One region of the Photobacterium sanguinicancri genome, then DNA from elsewhere that is predicted to be linked to it. Evidence: riboswitches for the same ligand, from Rfam matches in the RefSeq annotation. Region 1 holds a riboswitch; each other region holds the start of a gene.

Evidence for each region. Region 1 has a riboswitch for thiamine pyrophosphate ahead of thiB (thiamine ABC transporter substrate binding subunit). Riboswitches for the same ligand answer to the same signal wherever they lie in the genome.
Region 2: another riboswitch for thiamine pyrophosphate. It lies ahead of thiM (hydroxyethylthiazole kinase); the one in region 1 lies ahead of thiB (thiamine ABC transporter substrate binding subunit).
Region 3: another riboswitch for thiamine pyrophosphate. It lies ahead of thiC (phosphomethylpyrimidine synthase ThiC); the one in region 1 lies ahead of thiB (thiamine ABC transporter substrate binding subunit).
Region 4: another riboswitch for thiamine pyrophosphate. It lies ahead of thiD (bifunctional hydroxymethylpyrimidine kinase/phosphomethylpyrimidine kinase); the one in region 1 lies ahead of thiB (thiamine ABC transporter substrate binding subunit).

The regions. Positions count from the first base shown of each region.
Region 1 is NZ_AP024850.1:3,262,556-3,266,769, reverse strand. It holds gene thiP (thiamine/thiamine pyrophosphate ABC transporter permease ThiP) at 1-933, opposite strand, end outside; gene thiB (thiamine ABC transporter substrate binding subunit) at 947-1,945, opposite strand; TPP riboswitch at 2,045-2,163, opposite strand; gene OCU87_RS14960 (DUF547 domain-containing protein) at 2,220-3,023, opposite strand; gene leuD (3-isopropylmalate dehydratase small subunit) at 3,209-3,811, opposite strand; gene leuC (3-isopropylmalate dehydratase large subunit) at 3,829-4,214, opposite strand, start outside.
Region 2 is NZ_AP024851.1:1,430,376-1,434,589, forward strand. It holds gene OCU87_RS23320 (protein-disulfide reductase DsbD family protein) at 1-127, opposite strand, end outside; gene thiE (thiamine phosphate synthase) at 1,261-1,866, opposite strand; gene thiM (hydroxyethylthiazole kinase) at 1,923-2,708, opposite strand; TPP riboswitch at 2,854-2,953, opposite strand; gene OCU87_RS23335 (hypothetical protein) at 3,207-3,677, opposite strand; gene OCU87_RS23340 (hypothetical protein) at 4,041-4,199, opposite strand.
Region 3 is NZ_AP024850.1:3,624,442-3,628,655, reverse strand. It holds rRNA gene OCU87_RS16715 (23S ribosomal RNA) at 1-118, shown strand, start outside; rRNA gene rrf (5S ribosomal RNA) at 242-357, shown strand; tRNA gene OCU87_RS16705 (tRNA-Asp) at 424-500, shown strand; tRNA gene OCU87_RS16700 (tRNA-Trp) at 538-614, shown strand; fluoride riboswitch at 754-817, shown strand; gene OCU87_RS16695 (voltage-gated chloride channel family protein) at 901-2,271, shown strand; TPP riboswitch at 2,373-2,470, shown strand; gene thiC (phosphomethylpyrimidine synthase ThiC) at 2,606-4,214, shown strand, end outside.
Region 4 is NZ_AP024851.1:1,003,198-1,007,411, reverse strand. It holds partial or broken gene OCU87_RS21525 (ABC transporter permease) at 1-111, opposite strand, end outside; gene OCU87_RS21520 (ABC transporter ATP-binding protein) at 206-985, opposite strand; gene thiD (bifunctional hydroxymethylpyrimidine kinase/phosphomethylpyrimidine kinase) at 1,003-1,833, opposite strand; TPP riboswitch at 1,902-2,016, opposite strand; gene OCU87_RS21510 (PhnA domain-containing protein) at 2,295-2,870, opposite strand; gene OCU87_RS21505 (hypothetical protein) at 3,108-3,575, shown strand; gene OCU87_RS21500 (S1 family peptidase) at 3,797-4,214, shown strand, end outside.

The DNA.
Region 1 (4,214 bases):
ATTAATGCCTGAAATGATCACCGACAGTAAGGGTGGGGCAACCAGTAAGATCCCACCGCCAATCCATAAGCCGTCCCAAAGTTTACTATGCCACCTATCTTGGTAGTTGTGAGGATCTTGATTCACTGTACCGCTAAGGGTGGCTAACGGTTTAGCAAAACGTTGTGATGCTAACACTAATGAGCAACACAGTAGCATTTGCCACAATGCCAATAAGGCTCCCGCTGCTAGGTCAAAGTCGTAACGTAGGGCTTGGTAAATCGCAAGCTCGATGGTGGTGGCTTTTGGTCCGCCACCGAGCGACATGATCACCGCAAAACTAGTGAAACACAGCATAAAGATTAAGCCGATCACGTGCGGTAATTGCTGCTGTAATCGAGGCCACGCCACTAAGCGAAATTTGTCCCACCCAGTAATACCTAAATGTGCGGCGAGCTGATGTTGCTCGTGAGGGATCCCTTCTAAACTTTGCAGTAACAAACGCACGGCAAGGGGGAGGTTTAAAAAGATGTGGGCCAGTAAGATCCCGCTTAAACCATAAATATTGAGCTGGATATCTACACCAATAGCGGCAAGCCATTGATTAATTAAGCCACTTTTACCGTATATCGACAGTAAACCAAACACCGCGACCAAGACGGGTAGTACCAGCGTCATGGCAAAGATACGCAGTAATAGAGCTCGTCCAATAAATTGGCGGCGAGAAAGTGCATAGGCGACGGGAATCGCGGGAACAACACTTAATAGGGTTGATAGGAATGCTTGGTAGAAACTAAACCCAGTAACGTGGCGTAAATAGGGGTCGTGCCATAAAGTGAGAGGTGATAATTCGTCGGCTTGGCCGAGTAGGGCGCTAATGGCTAATACCATTAACGCCAAGATGCACCCAGCAGCGGTAATGCCGGGTAGTAACGAGGTAAAGCGAGTGTTCAAACGAGATATGCCTTTATTGCGTTAACGCATGTTGCCATTCGCGGATCCAGCTACGGCGCTGTTTAGCAACCTCAGTAGCATCAAACTCCAGTGCTTTTTCAGGTACAGTTAATTGGTTGAAACCATCAGGAAGCGGCTGGGATGTCACTGGATACATCCAATTACCTGTTGCCATATTGGATTGGAAGCCATCACTAACAATGAAATCCATAAATTGATCGGCTAACTTGGGGTGTGGGCTATTTTTGAGCTTGGCGGCCACTTCTACTTGCATGTAATGCCCTTCACTGAAATCTGCGGCGATATATTGATTCTTCTGTTCAGCGATGATGTGGTAAGCCGGAGAGGTGGTGTATGACAACACCATATCAGCTTCGCCTTTGAGGAACATGCTATATGCTTCAGACCAGCCTTTGGTGACGGTCACTGTTTTCTTTGCCATTTGCTGCCATGCATTGGTGGATTGATCGCCATACACTGACTTCATCCATAGCATCAAACCTTGTCCAGGGGTGGAAGTACGAGGATCTTGGTAAAGGATCGATAGATCGTCACGTTCCACTAATTCTTTTAAGCTCTTTGGCGGGTTTTTCAGTTTAGTGCTGTCGTAAACAAACGCAAAGTAACCGTAATCGTAAGGTACGAAGGTGTTGTCATTCCAGCCATTAGGCAAGATAACCTTGCTGGTATCGACTTTGTGCTGCGCTAATAAACCGGTTTTTTTTGCTTCTTCGATAAGGTTGTTATCGAGTCCCAATAGAATATCGGCTTTGCTGTTTCGGCCTTCAAGGCGAACACGATTTAAAATTGAGACGCCATCATCTAGCGCGACTAAATTCAACGTACAGTCACACTCGGCTTCAAATGCTTTTTTAATCGCAGGACCGGGGCCCCAATCAGAGGCAAATGAGCCATAGGTGTACACAGTTAATGTTGCTTTTGCGTCTTGTTCGGCGGCAAATACACTGCTGGTCGCAAGCGTTAAAGTCAGTAGAGGTAGTAGTTTTTTCACAAAGCGCTCCTGATGCCGTTGCATCCTGCTGGCAATAAATCAAATGAGCGAGGGTTGAGAAAAAGGTGGCTTAAGGGAGTATCTGGCTAGATAAACAGTACTTAGCGACTTCTCAATTCCTACGCCAGTATTAGCTGGTTCAGGTTCTGTGGGTTCTGCGTGTGCAATCTCAGCTGAAGAAAGCGTAAGCCTTCTTGTTAGCTCCCCAATGAGAACGTCGTCATTGTAATGGTGCAAGCGTGGTGTTGCTAGGGGACGGGGACAATGATTGGCATTATTTTGCCTCGTTCAGTGCCCAGTCGTAATCATAATCGATATTTTTCAGTGTCACTGGAGTGGTGCGGTATTGATTCAGGTGTCGCTGGAGCTGCGCCGTATTGCCGAAGTCAGCTTGATACCAATCGTATATAGACGACAGTTGGGTCTTGTTATTCGTGCTGATAACGCCTTTTTTACTATTGATGAATTGCTTGGCGGCGAGATCAAGTAAGTGGTCACTATTGCTGGCAGTGAAGGCATGTACTTGTAGATTAGGGCAACCTAGGCTAGCGCAGTTCACCGCATAATGAATACGGTTGTCTTGCCAAATCGGACGTAAGATTCGGTGCTCAATATCATTTAAAGTGAGCTTTTTGCCGTTCACGGTCACGACGTCATCATCCCACGGCCCAAAGCTAAACAACCCACCGATCTTCGTTATCGACTTGATTGGGTAATTATCAACAATGAGTTGTACTGTGAGAGCATTGTAGAGGTTGACCCAATAGGCAAATTGCTCCGCCTTACGGTATTTTAAAGGATTGATTTTACTCATTTCGCGAACGTAGCGATCGAGCTGCCACTTTCCCTCTTGATCGACTTGGTTATAGCTAAATAGCGTTTGATCGCCCTGCTGCACTATGTGGCGGTTGAGCGTCTGTTGCCATAATTGATGGTTGATTGGCATGCTGTTGGCTTCATTACTGCTTTGCCAATATGACCATAAATCCGCTTTGGGAGCTGCGAACACAGTGCTACTGACGAGAAAAATGAATGCCGCAAAAACAAGATGAAAGGTAAGTAAAAGACGAGACTGCATAATCAACCTTTTTAATCAGTAATAACCTAACAACTATAGACCGAGGTGACGGGCTTTTTATTGCAGGTTTTACAATCGGTTGAATGAGAGTGTTGGGTAAAGCGTTAAATAGAACAACACCCCACTAACGCAGGGTGTTGTGACACTGATGTAATTGAGTCAGTAAATACTAACAAACGTAATATTTACTTTAAAAATTCAGGAATATTATCTTCGTAAGCCGCAATTTTATCTTCATGTTGCAGCGTTAGCCCGATGTTATCTAAGCCGTTCAATAAGCAGTGACGGCGGAACTCATCAATCTCGAAATGGTATTGTTTGTTGTTAGCAATCACTAACATCTTTTCCAAATCAACGTTGATCTCTGCGCCTTCGGTACTTTCAACAAATTGAAAAATCTCATCAACTTCGTGCTCGGTTAAGCGTACTGGAACCATTTGATTGTTTATGGAGTTACCGTAAAAAATGTCGGCAAAGCTTGGCGCGATCATCACTTGAATACCGTAATCTGCTAGCGCCCAAGGTGCATGTTCACGCGAAGAGCCGCAACCGAAGTTCTCACGTGCAAGTAAAATACTTGCACCTTGGTAGCGAGGCGCATTCATCACAAACTCAGGGTTCGCTTGCTTACCTGCATCATCAAGAAAACGCCAGTCATGGAACAAGTGTTTACCAAAGCCTGTGCGCGTCACTTTTTGTAGAAATTGCTTAGGAATGATTGCGTCGGTATCGATATTCGCGGTATCTAGCGGCACGACCAAGCCTGTATGTTGTTTAAAACCTGCCATTGTTATCTTCCTCTCGATTATGCCGTTGCGCTGTCTAAGTCGCGAATATCTACAAAATGGCCAGCACACGCTGCCGCCGCTGCCATTGCAGGGCTGACAAGGTGGGTACGGCCATCACGGCCTTGGCGACCTTCAAAGTTACGGTTGCTGGTGGAGGCGCAGCGCTCTTTTGGCCCTAGGCGGTCGTTGTTCATCGCTAGACACATCGAGCAGCCTGGTAGGCGCCATTCAAAGCCGGCATCGATGAAAATTTTATCCAACCCTTCTTGTTCTGCTTGGGCTTTGACTTGCTCAGATCCCGGAACAACGAGTGCTTGAACATTGGCGGCGACTTTGCGCCCTTTCGCGATAGCGGCGGCGGCGCGCATATCTTCAATGCGAGAATTGGTACAAGAGCCAATAA
Region 2 (4,214 bases), on a different replicon from region 1:
CTTGCATCCAACCCGTTGTAACAGGAGTCATCGATTCGCTTGCACTTGCGTTCACAGTGAATGTTGAACACAGCGCAACGAATAGCCAAAGCACAACAAAGTGCAATGACATTTTGCTTTTAGGCATGTCTAATTTTTCCTTAAAAAATGAATAATATGAGTGTTAGTTAAACGCTCTTATTCTCATTCTTTAAAGACACAAACCTTGAGATGGATCCGCCTACCCTTGTGAAGGATTGGCTCAGTGAATGGAGGGAAATACGGGACAGTACTTAGCAGCCACAATACGACTACAACGAGTATGAAGTACGTGAATATAGCTTGATCATTGACTTGGTGGTGATCAAAATTTATCAGGTGTTCTGATAAGTCACATTTATGGACAGATTGGCCGTCTTTAGATTGAGATTGAGATTGAGATGCACCATCAATAAAGCCGCTACCATCACCAATATTGTTTGCCTGCAGAACAGTAGAAATCGCAGAATCACTATTGCCATAGTTTACTTTACAACCTTGGATAAAACTCATATTACTGGCGAGACAGAAACAGATAACCCAACCCACTAATAATAGTGCGTTACGAGTTAGTTTATGTGTGTTTCGACTTGAGAGCATATCTAAACTACAGATGTCTATGTGATGGTAAACGTAGCAATATGACTGAACTAAAATAATAAAGTTCAATTTTTTCGCTGGGCCGATAAATTTCATGACTTAAAGCGATTGAATGTCGCAGAAAGCTTATTCAAAAAACTGGATAAATTAAAATGAGTAAGTTAATAATCTCCATGGCAATGACTAGTATCTACACTTTTCGGTCAACTTTTGCGCAAGCCGCGTATTTAATTTCGGTTGGGTTGATCCGCCCAGTAGTTTTGGATACGAGTTTAATGACTTACCATACCTGCGCCAATTTATGATTTGCTAATGCTTGCTTTTCCGAAACTCACTTCTGTCCATAAACAAGTTAAAACGATTACTCCCGAAACGTATTAGCATCAAAACAAGCCTCCTCACTTCCAGCCTATCTCGATTACGGTTAGCACGTTCCATTTAAATATCTGTGATAAATGAGGTAAATTCGCGCCGAATTAAAAATCTAGAATGAAGTATTCTCATGATCTCTGCCGCAATTTTCGAGACGGATTACGGAATTTAATGGGCAACACTTGGAAACACTGCCGCCCTAGATTTCGATAACCAAATTACATTAGTTTTATACCCACAAACTTTTTCAAAAAATCTGCGGGTATTAGCTTATCCAATCAAGTTGCGTACTGCTGTTCTCGGGCATTCGGCATGACAAATTGCCGAAACCAGTGCAATACTGTCGACGCCTGTCGCTATAACCGCATCAAGGTTTGATGCATTAATCCCGCCGATTGCCACTATAGGTAAGGAGCTTTGCGCGACGGCATTCGCCAGCCCGTCAATGCCCCACTCTTTTTGTATATTGGTTTTCGTCGGGGTCGCAAAGATTGCGCTCAGCCCGATGTAATCGATAGGTAAATGTTTGGCTTCAACCAGTTGCTGTTCATTTTCAACCGACAGTCCCAGTATCTTGTCTTTACCAATCAGCTGGCGTGCGATGTTAGCTGGCATATCTGACTGGCCCAGATGTACACCGTCGGCATCTACAGCCAAGGCCACATCGACACGATCATTAATAATTAGTGGAACCCCAGTGTCCTGCAAAATCGTTTTAACGGCTAAGGCTCTTTCAATAAAAGTACGTACATCACCATGCTTTTCTCGAACCTGTACCATAGTCACACCGCCAATGACGGCTTCTTTGACCACCGTTTTCATGGTTTCAAGATCTTGCAGATCATCAGTCACCAGATATAAACGACACGAACGCATTATTTCCTCCAAAACTAAGCCTCCAAAACTAAGCCTCCCAAACTAGGCCTGCCAAACTAAGCCAGCTTCAGACGCTGGATTAACGTTTCTTCATCAAGCTGATACAGGGTATCGAGCAAATTACACTGCAAGCTACCTGGGCCTTTCGACTGTTCGGCTGCGATTTCGCCCGCTACGCCAAGTATCGCCGCGGCTGCTAATCCCGTCTCTTCTCCGATAGCCGCAAAAGCACCAGTCAGTGCACTGAGAGTACACCCCATCCCTGTTACATAAGGCATCATGGCATGACCATTACGTAGCTGGCTCTGTCCTTCATTGGTGACAACAAAATCAATCTCACCTGAAATAACAACATTGCATTGATATTCTCGGCTCAGGAAACGCGCCGCATCCACTGCCGCTTCCGTGCTATCAAGCGCATCAACGCCTTTGTTTTGCCCTTTTTCACCTGCCAAGGAAATGATTTCAGAAGCATTGCCTCGAATAATCAACTTATTAGCTGCTTTGGCAAGCTGGCGGGAGGTGTCTGTTCGTAAGCGGCTAGCACCACAGCCAACAGGATCAAGCACTATCGTTTTATTATGAATATTTGCCTGCTCGACAGCGAACACCATACGTGGCACCCATTCGCTGTCCAATGTGCCGATATTAATGACCAAAGCACCAGCAAAAGACATCATTTCCGCCATTTCTTCACGAGAATGTGCCATGATCGGCGAAGCACCAATGGCCAGTAGCGCATTGGCAGTATTGTTCATTACGACATAGTTGGTCAGGTTCACAACCAGTGGTTTCTGCTCACGGACTGCATGCAGAGCGTTAATGATGGTTTGTGTGTTCATGTTTTCCCTCAGCGATTGCCATTATCAATTGCGGTAACGGATAGGAAGAACCTGAGGGAAGAAACTGATATGAATGCTGGGGCTGGATTGGCATATCTTGGTCCAGCCGAGCCAAGGATGTTGATAAATATAAATCAAACCATCATTCGCTAGACATATAGTTCCCTACGACAGTATTAACTGAATCAGGTTCTACGGGTCTCGCAACATGCGATCTCAGCCTTTCGGCCCCCCGACTATCTTTTCGAATAGTAACAAGCTCATTGAAAGAACAACAGATAAAACTAAATCATGTTTTAGTCTTCGCTGAGTACTCAGTGTTCCCTAGCGCTGTGCTGTCCCGGGCCAGCCCCGAGTCTACCCCAAGCTTCCTTTAAATAATCCACGAAAATCTGAACTTCAATGTCTATTGAGATAGCTAATAAAAAAGCCCCGCTTCACTCATAACATGAAACGGGGCTTTTCTCTGCTTAATTTCAAGCGCTCAATATCCGCTACCTAATCCCTATTCCATGGATAAATCTTTTCTGTGGTATGCTTTTGAAAAAACTCATAATTGTGCTGCATGAAGTCATCTTTTTTGAGTGCTTTAGGGTTCCACTGCTTAAGATCCAAATCAAAATCGAAATCAGGCGTAGTTAAGTGCAGCTGACTGAACTTACGTTTCGCTATTCTATAAACCACCGTGTTCGGCTCATGACAATCGAACATGATCTGTTGGTTTGGTTCATTGTTCACGCTCAGCATTCCTTGATAAGGCGACAAAGCGCTGCATGGCGTCTGCTTAATGAAGGTAAAAAGAAAATCGCCGTCATAAGTGGTGTTCAGGTAGATAACCAATTGACGATCCACATCGACTTGGCGAAATACCAGCTGTTTAGTATGCGGTGTACGCGCGCTCTGCATCGCGGTGGTATCAGGGCTAATCAGTTGGCTGTTTATCCATAACCAACCCATATCGTTTCTCATATAGGTTAATGCTCGATATGTCTGGTAGCCGAAATAGCTAAATATCAAGAGCCCTATCACGCAAAGAGTCAGCAAAATCTTCAACAACTTTGCCATTTAATTTGCCTCAGCCTGAACACAAACTTTACAGTGGTTCACCACGTTATTCATACCTCTACCCTGCGCTATATGGTTGTTACATTTAAAAAGTTAGCTATCACTTCAAAATGATACTTTATAACACAGTGTGAGTCTTTACCGCTTGGTGTCAACTGTTTACCTCTTGCTCGATAACAAACCAAGCCTGAAATCAATCATGAGCAAAGGAGTAATAAAGGGCCTTCTTTGATTTAGTCCAATTTGATTACTGATCAGGCATAAGATCTAATACAGCAGCCCCACGACAACACCAACCACAAAGATCACCAAGTATAAGCCCATGCGATTGTGGCTTTTATGGGCCGTGGTTGGTCTGATCTCTGGTTCAACTAGCAATTGCTGCGCATTCAAGGTGTGAAGGGTATAACTTAATGGATTCATCATTTTTTCCTGTACTCA
Region 3 (4,214 bases), 360 kb from region 1:
CTCTAGACCTTTAAGGTCTCTAAAGGGTTGTCGAAGACTACGACGTTGATAGGCAGGGTGTGTAAGTGCTGCGAGGCATTGAGCTAACCTGTACTAATTGCCCGTGAGGCTTAACCATACAACACCCAAGGGGTTTTACGGACTCCATAAACGCTTGAATGCGTGTTAAGAACGATATTGTAACTAGTTAGATTTTCCCAGATTGTATCTTCCGCCAACGGCGTAAGATAAACCGAATTTGCTTGGCGACCATAGCATTATGGACCCACCTGATCCCATGCCGAACTCAGTAGTGAAACGTAATAGCGCCGATGGTAGTGTGGGGTCTCCCCATGTGAGAGTAGGTCATCGCCAGGCTTTAAATTTAGATAAGTGTATTGAACGACATTTATCGGATAGACAGGCAACTGTTTATCACCGTGTGGAGCGGTAGTTCAGTTGGTTAGAATACCGGCCTGTCACGCCGGGGGTCGCGGGTTCGAGTCCCGTCCGCTCCGCCACTTATTTAGACAGAGTTAAGTCTTTAAAATAACTAATAGGGGTGTAGCTCCAATTGGCAGAGCAGCGGATTCCAAATCCGCGTGTTGGGAGTTCGAATCTCTCCACCCCTGCCATCTTTAAGGCTCTAGCAGAAATGCTAGAGCCTTTTTCGTTTCTGTCGCCTCAAATTTTATTTTTATTATTATCTATTGATCTTGGTCTTGTTGTTGTTTGTATTTGAGAGTAGGATTTATTCGCTGAACGGCGATCGAGCCGATCACGGGTGATGGAGTTCCACCTTAACCGCTCATACTGAGATAATGACTCCTGCTATAGTTAGGATAGATCTATCTATGGTGGGGTAATTAACTATCATATTGTCTATCCTTAAAAATTCATTAAGAGATAAACAGAGATAGTATGGCTCACCCTCTAAGTGCAAATCCTAAAATATTTATCCAGATCATTCGCTGGACACTTCTGATTACTCCTGTTGCTATCCTTGTTGGTTCACTAAATGCGTTCTTTTTGTGGATATTAAGTACAGCGACAGCGACTCGTGTTGATAACCCTTGGTTGATTTATTTATTGCCCTTAGCGGGTATTGTGATTGTCTATTGCTATCGTAACTTGGGTAAAAACTCCGAAGGTGGCAATAACCTTATCATGGATGAAATTCACCAACCGGGTGCAGGGATCCCAACACGTATGGGCCCCTTGGTATTAATTACGACGGTTATTACACATTTATTTGGTGGTTCGGCGGGTCGAGAAGGTACGGCGGTGCAAATTGGTGGCGCAACCACACACTGGCTTGCTCGTCTCTTTAAGTTGAATGAAGCCGATACTCGGCTTATTTTGATTTCTGGTGTTGCGGCTGGCTTTGGTGCTGTTTTTGGTACTCCATTAACGGGGGCTATTTTTGCATTGGAAGTATTGGCAATTGGCCGACTGCGTTACGATGCCATCATCCCCGCCTTATTTGCTGCTATTCTTGCTGACTTTGTCTGCTCTGCATTAGGGGCTCACCACACTCACTACCGAATCGATTTTCTTCAAAATATCACCTTATTTGATCAGGTACTCAAGGTTGATCTTTGGTTAATGGTTAAAATTATTATTGGTTCAGTTGCGTTTGGCTTAGCTGGCTATTTGTTTGGTGAGTTGACCCATGCGTTTAAAGATATCTTTAAAGCGACCCTTAAGAACCCCTATGTGATCGTCGTAACGGGAGGCTTGATTGTGATTGGCCTAACCCAGTGGATTGGTAATTACGATTATATCGGCCTTGGTGTTTATAGCACTCGTGAAGGGGGCGTTAGTATTTTAAGCGCGTTTCAAGAAGGTGGCGCAGAATGGTATAGCTGGGCTTTGAAGTTGTTATTAACCGCAATTACTTTGGCCGCAGGTTATAAGGGTGGTGAAGTTACACCACTGTTCTTTGTGGGGGCTACGCTTGGTAACACCATGGCTTGGCTACTTGGGGCGCCCGTTGATTTATTTGCCGCGCTTGGCTTTTTAGCAGTTTTTGCTGCTGCGACCAATACACCACTGGCTTGTACCATTATGGGGGTTGAGTTGTTTGGTGCTGACCATATGCTGTATTTCGCAATAGCCTGTTATACCGCGTATTACTTTAGTGGTCATACTGGAATTTACTCTTCACAGCGTGTCGCTGTACCAAAACTTTTTGATGATGAAGGTGCTCCTAAAATCACTCATAAGCTGGGTGAATTGAGAGAGACGCATTCATCATTACTCAAAGCATTAGTGAAGAAATTTTCAAAATAATAGTTGGGGCTGCTTTTGCAGCCTTTCTTTTTTATGGTGCTTAGGCCAAATTTATTGGTTTCTTCCTTGCTGCGCTTTCTTCCCTTCCCTATACTCCTTGCTGAAACTTGTCGGAGTGCCATTTGGCTGAGACCGCATTGCGGGATCCGTAGAACCTGATCAGGCTAATACCTGCGAAGGGAACAAGAGAAAATCTTCTGTTTAACGGTACCTGTATTTCCTTTCATCACCGTTAAGCTGTCAGATGATGCTGCACACCCTACGTGTACGCCTCTTGTTTATGCACCAATCCGTCAAGCAAATATCCCAACCATGGAACCGTAAGGATTTTGCTATGTCGATTCGCAAACAAGCGAGACTGGAAGCTAAACAATTTATAGATTCACTTACCGCCCAACCATACCCGAACTCCCAGAAGGTATATATCGAAGGTAGTCGCCCTGATATCCAAGTACCGATGCGAGAAATTGCACTGGCCGATAGCTTAGTGGGCGGAACTAAAGATCAGCCTATCTTAGAACCGAATGAAGCGATCCGTGTGTACGATACTTCTGGCTTCTACACTGATCCCGAGCAAGATATCGATATCTATGCGGGATTGCCAAAAGTGCGAGAGGCTTGGATCGCTGAACGTAACGATACCAACCTGCTTGATGGCCTGAGTTCCATTTATTCTAAAGAGCGTCTTGCTGATGACACTCTAGATGACCTTCGCTTTGGTGAGCGAGCGCGTATTCGTCGTGCAAAAGAAGGGCAACGTGTTACTCAGCTGCATTATGCGCGCCAAGGTGTGATAACGCCTGAAATGGAATACATCGCGATTCGCGAGAATATGGGACGCGCTAAATACCGTGATGAAGTGTTGAATCATCAGCACCCCGGTATGAATTTTGGCGCTAATCTACCAGAAGAAATTTCAGCTGAGTTTGTTCGTAAAGAAATTGCTGAAGGTCGAGCAATCATCCCTGCCAATATTAATCACCCTGAATCAGAGCCAATGATCATTGGCCGTAACTTCTTAGTTAAAGTGAATGCCAATATCGGCAACTCTTCAGTGAGCTCTTCTATTGAAGAAGAAGTCGAGAAGTTAGTGTGGTCGACCCGTTGGGGCGGCGATACTGTGATGGATTTATCGACAGGGCGTAATATTCACGAAACACGCGAGTGGATCATTCGCAATAGCCCTGTCCCTATTGGCACAGTGCCGATGTACCAAGCGCTTGAAAAAGTGAATGGCATCGCCGAAAACCTCACTTGGGACGTTTTCCGCGATACGTTACTAGAACAAGCTGAGCAAGGGGTCGATTACTTTACTATTCATGCGGGTGTATTGCTGCGCTATGTGCCTATGACGGCAAAACGCGTGACTGGCATAGTGTCTCGCGGTGGTTCTATCATGGCGAAGTGGTGTCTGGCTCACCATGAAGAAAGTTTCTTGTACCTTCATTTCCGTGAGATCTGTGAAATTTGTGCCAAGTACGATATTTCACTCTCGTTAGGCGATGGCTTGCGTCCAGGCTCTGTGGCCGATGCGAACGATGAAGCACAATTTAGTGAGCTACGCACCCTAGGTGAGTTAACGAAAGTAGCTTGGGAATACGATGTACAGGTGATGATCGAAGGCCCGGGTCATGTCCCAATGCACATGATTAAAGAAAACATGGAAGAGCAACTTAAGCACTGCCATGAAGCCCCTTTCTATACATTAGGCCCGCTGACTACCGATATTGCCCCTGGTTACGATCACATTACCTCGGGTATTGGTGCTGCCATGATAGGTTGGTACGGCTGTGCCATGCTCTGTTACGTTACGCCTAAAGAGCACCTTGGCTTACCGAATAAAGAAGACGTTAAAGTTGGCCTGATCACTTATAAGCTGTGTGCTCATGCCGCCGATCTTGCGAAAGGTCACCCTGGTGCACAAGTCCGTGATAACGCCCTAT
Region 4 (4,214 bases), on a different replicon from region 1:
AAAAACAGCCAGAGGTGTCGGTAGAATAAAGCTGGGTAGTTCAAATACAACAACCGCTAATTGCCATAATCCCACGATGATAGCTGTGCTGATCATCAGACGAATCACAGGGTGTGATACCGCATTCGTCCACGATTTTGCTTGTCTGTTTTTTGGTCGCCCCGTTTTCTGCAAAGCCGCTTTTTGTAAAGCAATTTGAGGATGATTAACCATAATCTTGCTCCAAACGCGTGATAATACTTTGTTGGTGTTGTGCGAGTTCTGCGCTGTAATTACGCGGAGCCTGACCTTGTGGGGTAGGGAGCGAGACCATGGTCGCGGGTGAACCCGACATCAGCAATATTTGGTCACCAAGCCGTAACGCTTCTTGTGGATCATGGGTGATTAACAAGACGGTTTTATCTTTTAATAAGGTCGCGGCCAGCGTTTGTAATTTATGGCGTGTCACGGCATCTAACGCCGAAAAAGGCTCATCCATTAACACAATCGGCTTGTCTTGCAGTAGTGTGCGGGCAAGTGCAACGCGTTGGCGCATACCGCCTGATAAGCTTTCAGGGCGAGCATGGATATGATCGCCAAGGCCCACATGGTTAAGTAATTCACACGCCCGAACTTGGCTACTTTCTGCGGATTGTTCTGGGTTAAAGCGAGAGCTTAAACAAACATTCTCAAGTACCGATAACCAAGGCAACAGCAGGTCTTGCTGCGCCATGTATGCCACGCGATCATCTATGGGTTGCTGGTCAGATGCCGTTAATACGCCTTGCCAATCGGCTTGTTCATCCAGTAAGCCTGCCAATAAGCGTAATAACGATGTTTTACCGCAACCACTTTTACCTAAAATACAACTCCACTGGCCTTTTGGTAGCGTGAGGTTTAGCTGTGTAAAGAGCGGTTTATCACTGGTGTTATAGCGTAATTGACACTGAGTGAGTGTCACTGCGACACCTGCTTGTGTGGGTAATGGCTGAATTAGAGTTGTCATATCTGATCTCATACTTCTTATGCCGTTGGATCAAAATGACCAGCAAAGAAGTGATGAACTGGGCCGTGCCCCGATCCTATTTGTAGCGAATCAGCATGGGATATGGCGTGTGAAATGTAGCCTTTAGCGTGAGTAACTGCCGTGACTAAATCATGGTCTTGAGCAAGGTAAGAGGCAATTGCGGCTGAAAGCGTGCAGCCTGTACCATGAGTATTATTGGTTTGAATGCGCTGGGTGCTAAAACGATAAACATCATCGGCGGTGATGAGCAGATCGGTACTGGTCTCACTTTGCTCTAAATGTCCGCCTTTTAATAAGACGGTCTTTGTATTGAGCTGTCGCATTTCTTCGATTAACGCATCCATCTCAGCTTCGGTTTGAGGCACTGTACAGCCTAGCAATGCTGCAGCTTCAGGTAGGTTAGGGGTGATAACATCGGCAAGGGGGAGTAGGGTTTCTTTCAGCGTAGAAATAGCATCTTGCTGTAATAATAAATCACCGCTAGTGGCGACCATGACAGGGTCAATAACTAGGTGTTTCGGCTGATATTGTTGAAGTTTTTTGGCCACCATTGCGATGATCTTAGTATCGCTTAACATGCCGATTTTGACTGCTTTTACATCTAAATCAGAAAAGACAGCATCAAGTTGTTGTTCAACAAATTCAGGTGGTATGGCAAATATACCGCTGACACCTAGGGTATTTTGAGCGGTTAGCGCAGTGATAACAGAACAAGCATAACCACCTGTGGCAGAAATTGCTTTTATATCAGCTTGAATACCGGCACCACCGCCACTGTCTGAGCCTGCGATGGTTAAAGTAATTGGTGTTTTAGATGGCGTTACCATAATTTATCCCTAAAAATTGATATAGGGATAACAGGTGCCTGTAGAGCGATCTTGAGTGATCGAAATAGGGGACACAGCTGTTAGTTCCCTACGTCAGTGTTAACTGGATCAGGTTCAACGGGTCCCGCATTTGATACTCATCGTATCTTGCAGTCTCAGCCTAAGGCCCCCCGACTAACTTTCAATAACATACTGAAAATATCAATATGTTTAGCATTTTGTATGGCTGGGATTATAACGTAATCGCACGGATCATCTACCCCTTACCCTAGATTAATTGGTATTAATCATGAGTAAAATAGAAAAAACATAGCAGAAGAGTACTGTGTTAATCAGTTTGAATGGTTGCTAACTGAGGCTTCGAAATCGAGAAGAGGTGATTTATTACTGTCAGTGGCTAGCGGAGAGCAGATAGCAAAAAGGCGCTAAATAAGCGCCTTTAAATAATGAATTCGTTTGAATTACATTTTTTTACAGTAAGCAGCGATAAGCACCATAGTCGTGCCTGCAGCTTTACCACTGATGTGAAGTGGGTTGTCATTCATACGAATGCCACGTACCGCAGTACCTTGTTTAACTACTAGGCTAGAACCTTTAACTGGAAGATCTTTGATCACAGTTACGTTATCGCCAGCTTGAAGCGGTGTACCGTTAACATCAACAGTTTGAATAGATTCTAGCTCTTCAAGAGCGATACCTTTTTCAGCCCATTCAACCATATCTTCTTCCATGTACATCATATCTTTAAGGTCTTGAGCCCAAGATTCTGATGTCGCAAGACGGTTAAGCATGCGGTAAGACACGATTTGAACAGCTGGAGTTTGGCTCCACATGCTGTCATTTAGACAACGCCAGTGGTTAGCTTCAACAGTATCTGCATCTTCGATTTGTCCACGACAAGTATCACAAACCATTACACAACAACCTGCAGTTTGATCCGGTGATGCTGGTACTTCATAAACACTTAGGTTGCTGTCTGAAGAACAAAGCTCACACTTAGATTCGCTGCGTTGTTTTAGAATATTTTCAATAGTCATTAGAAATTGTCCGTAGATTTTGTGAGGCCGTATTATGCCACCATTTAGTGAATTTGGAAGGCATATGGGCATATATCACACAATTATATTGTAGCGACATACGGTTTAGTAAAGCATAAATGGTTCAAAAGTAAAAAAATGCAGTTAATTGATGATGAACCTATCAAGAAACAGCATAATTAGCCGATATTTAGTAGCAAGCAACCAACATAATTAAAACATACAAAAAGGATGAACATGAAAAAGGCCATTGTACTTATCAGCTTAGTAGCCCTATTTGGCTGCACAGAAGAAGAAATCAAAGACACTCTATCAGGCAAAACTAAAGTATTTGCAGTCGAGAGCATAAATGTTGAAGGTGTTACTGGCTTAGATGATGGTACTTATGCGGTAACAGATAGCCATTTTGCGAATATTTTGCCAGATGTGTTTCCGAATGGAACAAAAAGTGATTTAGATAATTACGGCATTGGCACACATTCGTCATCATGCGCAAAAATTGATACCACTAACCCAGTGTGTTTCGAAGATGGGAAAAGCTGTACACCGACTGAAATGAAGCAATTGAACCTGAAAGTGTACAAGATTGACATTACTGATATTAAATCTGCTTACGAGAATGCTAAGTTTTTTCCAACGTTGGCAACAGAGTTAGGCATTCAGGGATTGAATCAAGTAAATATTGAGGCAGTTGCTTGCCCATAAACGTGTTTTCAATGTGTTGATTTTCACTAAAGATAACCGTACATACTGTGTACGGTTTTTTTTTGGCAAAGTTCGGCAAACATAACTATTAGTAATAACAGGTTGTAAAGTTTGTACTCTATTTAATGATTTATCTCGCAAAGCAGGTGGAATGATGATTAGAGCTTGTAACTAATATGATTAGATTCTGCTAATAAAAGGATGTTAGTAGTGAGAAAATCATGTTTCAAAAGACAATTTGTCTAGCTATCGGGCTAGGAATAGCTGGTGTTTCATTTCCTTCTTATGCACAAGAGTTTGAGGTTGCCCCTCGAATCATTGATGGCAGTGATACAAGCATTGCCGAAAACCCATGGATGGCATCACTTCGGTTAAGTGTGAGTAATGAGCACCCGATGTGCGGCGGAACCATCATTGATAGCCATTGGGTATTAACAGCGGCGCACTGCCTGGTACACGCGAGAACTGACGGTTCTGTTGAATCGGATTTTTTTGTACTTAAGCCTTATCAAATCAGTATTACTGTTGGTGAAACTGCCTTATCAAATGCGCAAATCGGTAACTATTATTCGGTCTCTCATGTTGTGGTTCACCCTAAATACACCCGATTATCTAAAATCGTAAACAGTTTGCGTCCGG